3 regions of the Pseudarthrobacter sp. W1I19 genome follow, and region 2 is predicted to be linked to each of the others. Evidence: riboswitches for the same ligand, from Rfam matches in the RefSeq annotation. Region 2 holds a riboswitch; each other region holds the start of a gene.
The links. A riboswitch is a leader RNA that binds a small molecule or an ion and turns the genes downstream of it on or off. The one in region 2 is predicted to bind S-adenosylmethionine.
Positions count from the first base shown of each region.

Region 1 (3,231 bases), 1.3 Mb from region 2:
CACCGTCATGCTGGGGCATTCGGGCGTGGGCAAATCAACCATGGTGAACGCACTGACCGGGGCCGAGCGTGCCACCGGCGGGGTAAACGCCGTGACGGGCCGCGGCCGCCACACGTCGTCGTCAGCCCTGGCGCTGAGGTTATCGGACGCGCCGCCGGGCAGCTGGATCATCGACACCCCGGGCATCCGCTCCTTCGGCCTGGCCCACGTGGACCCGGACCGGATCCTGCGTTCCTTCCCGGACCTCTACCCCGGCATTGAGGACTGCGAGCGGGGCTGCAAGCACACTGCCATGGCTGTGAACTGCGGCCTGGATGCCTGGGTGGCAGGCGGCCATGCCGGGGCCACGGGTGTTGCCCGGCTGGCCTCCCTGCGCAGGCTCCTCGGCACCGATCCCCGCATGGAGGCCCAGGAGGCCAAGGAGCTTGGCAGCGTCAACTGACAGGGCCGATCTCCCAGCAGAACCGCGCGCAGACGGTAGTTTGGAACCATGATCCAACCCGCTTCAAGCTACAACGATGACCTGCGCCTGGCCCATGTGCTGGCCGACTCCGTGGATGACCAGACCATGGGCCGCTTCAAGGCCCTGGACCTCCAGGTGGAGACCAAGCCTGACCTGACGCCGGTCACGGACGCGGACAAGGCCGCCGAAGAAGCCATCCGCGGCCAGTTATCCCGTTCCCGCCCGCGCGACGCCGTGCTGGGTGAGGAGTTCGGCAGCACAGGGCACGGCTCACGCCGCTGGATCATTGATCCCATTGACGGCACCAAGAACTTTGTCCGCGGCGTCCCGGTCTGGGCCACCCTGATCGCCCTGGTGGATGAAGGCGAACCGGTGGTAGGTGTGGTCAGCGCACCGGCCCTGGGCAAACGCTGGTGGGCGGCCAAGGGGATGGGCGCGTACATGGGCCGTTCCCTCGCTGCGGCCACGCGGCTTCGCGTCTCGAACGTCTCCAGGCTCTCCGACGCCTCCCTTTCCTATTCCAGCCTGGGAGGCTGGAAGGAACGCGGCAACCTGGAGAACTTTTTGGGCCTCACCGAGGATGTGTGGCGGACCAGGGCGTTCGGCGACTTCTGGTCCTACTGCATGGTGGCCGAGGGCTCTGTGGACATCGCCTGCGAACCTGAACTGAACCTTTATGACATGGCCGCGCTAGTACCGATCGTGGTGGAAGCCGGCGGGCGCTTCACCTCCCTGGAAGGGGAAGACGGGCCCTTCGGCGGCAACGCCCTGGCCACCAACTCCATCCTGCACTCGGAGGTACTCCGCAGGTTGAACCCGGAGCTGGACGACCTCCTGTAACAGAAGACCATCGAAGAATCAGCGGCGGGCGCCTCCTTGGGGAGGTGCCCGCCGTCGTTTCTTCGGCAAAAGAAGCTCTTTCCGGCCGCGCGTAACAAAGCGCTTAACAATCGTCCCGACTTAAAACCTCCCAACCCGATGTTCTACGCTCTTAACCAGGTCACGAGTGCCAGCGCGAAACCCCGGTTTGCTGGCCGGCAACCCTCCAACCGCGGTGGGGTGCCCCGGGTGACGACCAGGCCGGTCCGGAGCGGATGCGGCAAGCGCGGATTCCCGGGAGCGGGAGTCCTTTTGAAGTGAGGTCTTTCGTGACAACTGCCACCGTCTCCCCCAACGCAACGTTCGAAGCTGCCGGATCTGAAACAGCACAGGCCGGAACCACCTTTGATGCCCGCCGCGCCGCTGCCGGCCCTCCGCTCGCTGCCGTCACCGGCGCAGAAATCCAGGCGCCGCTGATCCACGGCGGCCACATCCGCTACGCCAACCTTGACTATGGGGCCTCGGCTCCGGCCCTCTCCGTGGTCTCGGCGTACCTCAACGAGATCCTGCCGTTCTATGCCAGCGTCCACCGCGGCGCCGGTTATGCATCACAGATCAGCACCTCCGTCTACGAAAACGCGCGAAACATCGTCCGCGACTTCGTGGGCGGCCGCCCGGATGACTCCGTAATCTTCACGCGGAACACCACGGATTCGCTGAACCTGCTGGCCGGCTGCCTGCCAGAAACAGACGGACGGCCTGACGGCGACGTCCTCTACCTGGACATCGAGCACCACGCCAACCTGCTGCCGTGGCAGGGCGTCCCGCACCGCAGCATCGTTGCCGCCGACACCATCGCCGGCACCATCGACGCCGTCCGCGCGGAGCTGGAGCAGGGCGGCGTGAGCCTGCTCGCCGTCACCGGCGCGTCCAATGTCACCGGCGAGATCCTTCCCGTCCGGGCCCTGGCTGCGCTTGCCCATGACCACGGCGCACGGATCGTGGTGGACGCCGCCCAGCTGGCACCGCACCGCCGCGTGGACATTGCAGCGGACGGCATCGACTACCTCGCCTTTTCCGGCCACAAGCTGTACGCACCGTTCGGCGCCGGCGTGCTGGTGGGCCCGACCGACTGGCTGGATGCCGGAACGCCGCACCTTGCCGGGGGCGGCGCCGTCAAGGAAGCAAGGCTCGACGGCGTCAGCTGGGCCACCGGCCCGGCCCGCCATGAGGGCGGCTCCCCTAACGTCCTGGGCGCCGCCACGCTGGCGCGCGCAACCCAGGTGATCGCCGGGCTCGACCAGGAACAGTGGCATGCGCACGAAGCGGCCATCCGCTCTTTCCTGGTGGAAGGCCTGCAGCAGATCGACGGCGTCACCGTCCACCAGATTTTCAAGGATACCAACCCGGATACGGACACCATCGGCGTGGTCAACTTCTCGGTGGAAGGCTACGACGCTGGCCTGGTGGCCGCCTACCTGTCCGCCGAACACGGCGTGGGCCTGCGCGACGGACGTTTTTGCGCCCACCCGCTGTTGAAGCGCCTGGGTTTGCCCTCCGGCTCCCTGCGCGCCAGCTTCGGCGTCGGCTCCCGCCTGGAAGACGCCGAACGCCTCCTTGCCGGCATCGCGGCGCTGCGTAACGACGGGCTGGGCTGGGACTACGTGGTGGACGCCGGACGTTGGGTTCCCGCAAACGACACGCGGACCTACCCGCACTGGGCTCCCAACACCCCCGGGACCGCGGGTGCCGCTCCCTGCATCGACGACTAAGCACTTGCGGTAAATTCGGAGGATACCCAAAGGGCATCAATCGAAGGAGGGCCACAGGTGGTACGGGGTGGCCCCAAACTTGACCACGGACGGCGGCGGGAGCTCGGCCAGAGCTTCCAGGACGGCGGCAGGCACTACCAGCAGGTCCGGCCGGGTTACCCGGAAGAATCCGCACAA
Region 1 covers NZ_JAUSZR010000001.1:1,476,644-1,479,874, reverse strand. Annotated here, with positions in the region: gene QF038_RS06910 (ribosome small subunit-dependent GTPase A) at 1-442, shown strand, start outside; gene hisN (histidinol-phosphatase) at 491-1,303, shown strand; SAM riboswitch class IV at 1,462-1,575, shown strand; gene QF038_RS06900 (aminotransferase class V-fold PLP-dependent enzyme) at 1,612-3,054, shown strand; gene QF038_RS06895 (class I SAM-dependent methyltransferase) at 3,112-3,231, shown strand, end outside.
Region 1: another riboswitch for S-adenosylmethionine. It lies ahead of QF038_RS06900 (aminotransferase class V-fold PLP-dependent enzyme); the one in region 2 lies ahead of QF038_RS00580 (DUF1737 domain-containing protein).

Region 2 (3,231 bases):
GGACGCGGTGCCCCGTCCCAGTGCCGGAGCGGAGCGCCATCAGCGCTAGATCTGCTTGAGTGCCTGTTCCAAATCACCGATGAGATCGTCCACGTCCTCGAGCCCCACGGAGAGCCGCACAACTCCGTCGCTGAGCCCGATGGCAGCGCGGCCCTCCGGCCCCATGGCGCGGTGCGTGGTGGTGGCCGGATGCGTAATGAGGGACTTGGAATCGCCCAGGTTGTTGGAGATGTCAATGATCCGCAAGGCGTCCAGCAGTGCAAAGGCGGCTTCCTTGCCGGAGCGTCCGCCGGAGGGTGCAAGTTCCAAGGTGAGCACGGTTCCGCCGGCCTTCATCTGCTTGGCGGCGAGTTCGTACTGCGGGTGAGACTTCAGGAGCGGGTACTTCACCCAGCTCACGGCAGGCTGCTGCTCCAGCCACTCGGCGATCCGGAGAGCGGAAGCGGAGGAGTGGTTCACGCGCAGGGCCATGGTCTCGAGGCCTTTGGTGAGGACCCAGGCGTTGAAGGCGGACAGCGACGGGCCGGTATGGCGCATGAGCTGCTTGACCGGACCTTCGATGAATTCCTTGGTGCCCAGGATCGCGCCGCCCAGCACCCGGCCCTGGCCGTCGATGTGCTTGGTACCTGAGTAGACAATGACGTCGGCGCCCAACTGGCCGCAGCGCTGCAGCAGGGGAGTGGCAAAAACGTTGTCGACCACCACGGTGGCGCCCGCCGCATGTGCGAGTTCGCTGACCGTGGCGATGTCCACGATCTCCTGCATGGGGTTGGACGGGGACTCGAAAAACACTGCGGTGGTGGGCTGGGACAGGGCTTCGCGCCACTGGTCGAGATCCGGGCCGTCCACAAAGACAGTCTCCACGCCCCACCGGGGCAGGATCTCGTTGAGGATCACAAAGCAGGAGCCAAAGAGCGAGCGGGCGGCAACCACGCGGTCGCCGGCAGCCAGCAGGGCACCCAAGGCGGTGAAAACGGCGGACATGCCGGACGCCGTCGCAAAGCACGCCTCGGTTCCTTCGAGCAGGCGGAGCCGCTCCTGGAACGTGGCCACGGAGGGGTTGCCGTAGCGGGAGTAGACAAAGCGCTCGTCCTCGCCCGTGAAGGCCCGCTCGGCAGCGGCGGCGGATTCGTAGACGAAGCCGGAGTTCAGGAACACCGCCTCGCTGGTTTCCTGGAAGTTGGTGCGGTCCAGTCCGCCGCGGACGGCCTGGGTGTCAGGGCTCCAGCCGGCGGCGTCTTCGTTGAAGGTCACTTAGTTCTTTCCCAGGTTTGTTGGCAAGCCGCGGTTTTTCCAGCCGTTAACGGTGCGTTCGCCGTAGCGGTCCGGCTCACCTTCGAAGCCCTCCAGGACGTTGTAGGAGGTGAAGCCGGCCTGTGTGGCGGCGATGGCGGCAGCGATGGACCGCTGGCCGGAGCGGCACAGGAACAGCAGCTCGGTGGAAGCATCCTCGGGGGCCTGCAGGCTCAGGTCCTTCAGGAAATCGGGGTTGGGGATGCCGCCCGGGAAGGTCCACTGGATGAACAGCGGATCGTTGTCCGTGGCTTTGGTGTCCGGGATGCCGATGTGGGCCCACTCACCCTCGGTGCGGACGTCCACCAGGATGGCACCCTGCTGCAGTTTGTCCCAGGCTTCCTGGGGGGTGAGGTCCCCTGCGTAGCTCATGCGTGGCCCTCGCCTGCGAACTCGAGGTCTTCGCCGGACAGTTCAAGCTCGTCCACGGCAGTGGCCACCGCGGCATCAGCGGAAGCAATCGCTGCCGGCAGGACGACGGCCTGCGCCACGATGGCGGTGCTGCCGTTGAACGTGACGGCGGGGCTTCCGTGCAGCACATAGCCCTCGGCCAGGGCGGCGGAAATCCGCTCACAGAAGGATCTGTCATCAGGCCCCGTGATAAGGCGGTAGGCCAGTTTTTCTTCGTTGGCAGGTGCGTCTGACATGACGGATCTCCTTCTCTCACGCTTGCAGCTCGAATCGGTCGATATGCCGAGTATTCACCTGAGGCACCCCGCCGCGGAAGGAGGGTTGCCGACCGGCCAGTCAGGGCTTGGCGCCGGTACTCATTACTCCCCAAAAACGTAACACTTGGCACGTGGCCCCGCACCGCCGTCGTCGTCATGTTCCGTAACCGAAGCGCTGCTGGAGCAAGTTGGGTGCGCACTGGCGGGCGGTTCCCGGAACGTACGACGGCGGGAGTCGCCACGGGCGGCTCCGGGCACCTGGCGCCCGTGGCTGCTTTCCAGGCAGATAGGGTTCTTGTGGGGCGCCGCCCCGGCAGTCGGAGCAAAGTTCCTGGGGGTCCTCATCAGCACGCCAACAGCCGCCGCACTGCAACACCTTTTAGGACACGGCCGTCTGCCACATCGTCGCCGGCAACTCACCCGACATTCCCTTCTCCGCGCCGTAACTGCCCTTCTTGCCGCGATGCTGATTGCCGTCCTGGCAGTGATACTGCCCGCAGGGTCCGCCCGTGCTGCAGACACCGTCCCGGACGAGGGTAAGCCGCTTCTGGGCGCGGTCCTCGAATGGGGCGAGGACACGGCGGCGGGCTTTACGGACAGGCTGGGTGCATCCCCGGCGCTTTTCGGGCACGACATCGCCCTGCCCTTCCGCGCATCGGAAGGAGAAAACATCAGGGGCTTCCTGGAGCAATCGGGGATGCAGGGCGCCCACGCCATGCTTACGGTGAAGCCCAGCATTGCCCTGGAGCGGGTCAATGCTGAGGCCGCCGCATCGTTTGCTGCTGAGGTACGGAAGCTGACTGCGAACTTCAAAGGCCAGGTGATGATCCGCTTTGCCCCCGATATGAATGCCAGCTGGGTGGAGTGGGGCCAGCAGCCTGCCGCATACCGGTCCGCCTTCCGGGCCGTCGCGGAGGCCTTCGAGGATCCTGGCGGTACGTCGATGGTGTGGGAGCCGTACCTGGGCAAGGACTACCCCTATGACCGGAACCGGAACGCCCCTGCGCCGGGCAGCGAGGGTTTCGCCCTCCTCGATACCAACCGCGACGGTGTGTGGAACGGTTCGGATGCGGCGTATGCCCCTTATTACCCCGGGGACGATGCCGTGGACTGGGTGGGCCTGACCGCGTTCCACGATGACACTGCCGGCGGGGCGTCCGTCAACACGGTGCCGCAGCCGAACGAACTCCAGGGAATGCTGACAACCTCCGGCGGGGAAAACTTCTACGGCACATATGCGGCAGGAAAGGACAAGCCGTTCGTCCTGCAG
Region 2 covers NZ_JAUSZR010000001.1:128,793-132,023, forward strand. Annotated here, with positions in the region: gene QF038_RS00570 (O-succinylhomoserine sulfhydrylase) at 46-1,254, opposite strand; gene QF038_RS00575 (rhodanese-like domain-containing protein) at 1,255-1,665, opposite strand; gene QF038_RS00580 (DUF1737 domain-containing protein) at 1,662-1,940, opposite strand; SAM riboswitch class IV at 1,954-2,068, opposite strand; gene opgC (OpgC domain-containing protein) at 2,425-3,231, shown strand, end outside.

Region 3 (3,231 bases), 2.8 Mb from region 2:
GGTGAGCGCGTGCTCGATCAGGACAGCGTTGCTGCCGTCCGCGTTGAGCGTGCCCCAGGTTTCGTAGGCCAAGGTGACATCCGGCAGGTAGCCGCCGGCTTCCAGCTTTAGATCGCCAATGGAGGCATAGCGGACAATCCCGTGTTCGGGAACGGTGGTACGGGTGACGGTAACCGTCATGGCAAGACCTCTTCTACGCGCTTGCCTGCCGTCGTCTGACCGGCAGGCCAGGTCTTCACCCGGGGCACCCCACCGCGGAAGGAGGGTTGCCGGCCAGCAAGCCGGGGCTGTCACTGGCACTCATGACCTGCATTGAGTGTACGAAACAGCCCCCGCCTGCCGCCAAGAGTGTGACTGGTTGTGACTTCCCGGCTTGCCGCTGGTGCCCCTCATCAGGCGACGCTGGTGCCCGTGGTCAGGCGCCGCTGGCCTCCTTGGCGGCACGGAAGCCGGCTTCGAGGTCAGCGAGGATGTCATCGATATGCTCGATTCCCACGGAAAGCCGAACCAGGCCGGGGGTGACGCCGGCTACTTCCTGCTGTTCCGGCGAGAGCTGGCTGTGGGTGGTCGACGCCGGATGGATCACCAGGGAGCGGACGTCGCCGATGTTGGCAACATGGGAGTGCAGTTCCAGGGCGTCCACGAAGCGCTTGCCCGCCTCGGCCCCGCCGGCCAGATTGAACGAGACGATGGCCCCGGTCCCCTTGGGTCCGTACTTGCGGCCCCGCTCGTACCAGGGGCTGGAGGGCAGGCCCGCGTAGGCGACGGATTTGACGTCGTCCCTTCCTTCCAGCCAGCGCGCCACTTCGGTGGCATTGGCCACGTGCCGTTCCACCCGCAGGCTCAGGGTCTCAAGTCCCTGGGCGATCAGGAACGCGTTGAAGGGCGACACCGCCGAGCCCAGGTCGCGCAGGAGCTGGACCCGGGCCTTGAGGATGTAGGACAGGTTGGCGCCCAGCGCTCCATCGGCGCCGAGGTCGCGGGCGTAGACCAGCCCGTTGTAGGTGGGGTCCGGGGTGTTGAAACCAGGGAACTTCTCCGGGTCATTACCAAAATCGAACTTCCCCGAGTCCACAATCACTCCGGCAATGGCGGACCCATGGCCGCCCAGGTACTTGGTGGCCGAGTGCACCACGATGTCCGCGCCCCATTCGAGCGGGCGGATCAGGTACGGGGTGGACAAGGTGTTGTCCACGATGAGGGGCACGCCGGCCTCGTGTGCAACCTGGGACACGCCTTCAATGTCCAGGACGTCCTGCCGCGGGTTGGAAACCACCTCACCGAAGAAGAGTTTGGTGTTGGGCTGCACCGCGTCGCGCCACTGGTCCAGGTTGTCCGGGTCCGCCACAAAGGTGACCGAGATGCCGAACTTCTTCAGCGTATGCGCGAAGAGGTTGTAGGTGCCGCCGTAGAGGCTGGGGCTGGCCACGATGTGGTCTCCGGCTTCGGCGATGTTCAGGATGGCGAATGTTTCTGCGGCCTGCCCGGAGCTGAGCAGCAGGGCTCCCAGGCCGCCCTCAAGGCTGGCGATCCGCTGTTCCACGGCCTCCTGTGTGGGATTGCCGATCCTGGTGTAGATGGGAGCCAGTTCGGCCAGGGCGAAGCGGTTGGCCGCACTTTCCGCGCTCGGGAACACAAAGGACGTGGTCTGGTAGATGGGGAGGGCGCGGGCGCCGGTGGCGCTGTCCGGTTCCTGGCCGATGTGGATCTGGCGGGTTTCGAAGGACCATCCGTTGGACAATTCAAGGCTCCTTTGACATGGGCCCGGCATGCTCGAAGCACTGCGGGCCGCGCTTGCTATCCGGCCTCTTGCCGGACAGCCAGGTCCTCACCCGGGGCACCCCACCGCGGTTGGAGGGTTGCCGGCCAGCGAGCCGGGGCTTGATGCTGGCACTCATGACCTGAGCCCAGTGTAGGAACACGCAGAGTGCGCCCGACAGCATTGTGACGAACATGGTCCTGAACATCTTTACGCGCGCTGGTACGAATTTATGAGGCTTGACCAGCGGAAATCCCAGTAAGGGTACCCTTAGCTGAGAGCCCGATCACAAAGTGCCAAGATGATGGCATGCGCATGGATCACGTCTCTTACGCCTGTGAACACGATGGCCTGGCGGCCACCACCGAACGTATTTCTTCTGCCCTCGGCGTCGAGGCAGTGAAGGGCGGGGTACACCCCCGGTTCGGCACCCGAAACATGATCATCCCCCTCGCCGGGCACAAATACCTCGAAGTCGTGGAGGTCCTGGACCACCCCGCTTCGGACAAGGCGCCGTTTGGACAGGCAGTGCGTGCCCGGTCTGCTGCGGGCGGCGGCTGGATGGGCTGGTGCGTCGAAGTGGACGACCTCGCCCGGTTCGAAGAGCGGCTGGGACGCTCTGCCGTCAACGGCAACCGCAAGTTCCCTGACGGCCGCGAACTGGTCTGGAAGCAGATTGGCATCCTCGGTCTGATCGCCGACCCCCAGGTTCCCTACATGCTCAAGTGGGAGGGCGATCCATCCCTGCACCCGTCCAACGCGTACGAGAGCAACGTCAAGATGAGCTGCCTCACCATCGCCGGCTCGGCTGCACGGGTCACCGAGTGGCTGGGCGAGCCGGTGGAAAAGCCCCTCGAAGACGTGGCCGTTGAGTGGGTGGCACCGCACGGGACGCCCGGCATCCTGTCCGTCACTTTCGAAACCGCCACCGGAGCAGTCACCATCTGACGTTCCATCCGATGCCCGGGCCGCCGCGCGCGGTCATCGCAGTGGTGCGCCCGGGCTATTGCCTGGGTACCCTGTCCTCCCAAACTTCGGCCGCCATCAGCCGGTGACAACGGCGTCACCAGTTGATGGCGGCCGAATTCATTTTCTGCCTCCCGTTGCTCACACCTTCTGCTGGAATGCTCCAGTGGCGAGTGGGGCTGCTGCCCTACGGCACCGGCGCCGGCGGGACTGGTGCGCTACGGCACCGGCGCCATTTGCCGCTTGCTGCTCCGTCGTCGCTCTGACTCAAGCTACACAAATGACCCCAGCGCCTTCACATAGTTTCCGGTCATCTTAATTCGTACGGGGGTGCCGGGTGTGGGAGCTCCTACCCGCTGCGATGCGCGTTTTCGATCGGCTCCCTTTGGTCGGACGTGCAAGAAACTTTTCATAGTTCTCCCAGGAACCGAAACTTGGCGCTCCCAAAATGTCAGACCCCGTTGTCATGATGGGTTTATGGGGAAGGCGGCGGTGGTGAAGGCATT
Region 3 covers NZ_JAUSZR010000001.1:2,919,891-2,923,121, forward strand. Annotated here, with positions in the region: gene QF038_RS13730 (homoserine O-acetyltransferase) at 1-180, opposite strand, end outside; SAM riboswitch class IV at 193-308, opposite strand; gene QF038_RS13735 (bifunctional o-acetylhomoserine/o-acetylserine sulfhydrylase) at 416-1,741, opposite strand; SAM riboswitch class IV at 1,786-1,902, opposite strand; gene QF038_RS13740 (VOC family protein) at 2,069-2,707, shown strand; gene QF038_RS13745 (HNH endonuclease signature motif containing protein) at 3,203-3,231, shown strand, end outside.
Region 3: another riboswitch for S-adenosylmethionine. It lies ahead of QF038_RS13735 (bifunctional o-acetylhomoserine/o-acetylserine sulfhydrylase); the one in region 2 lies ahead of QF038_RS00580 (DUF1737 domain-containing protein).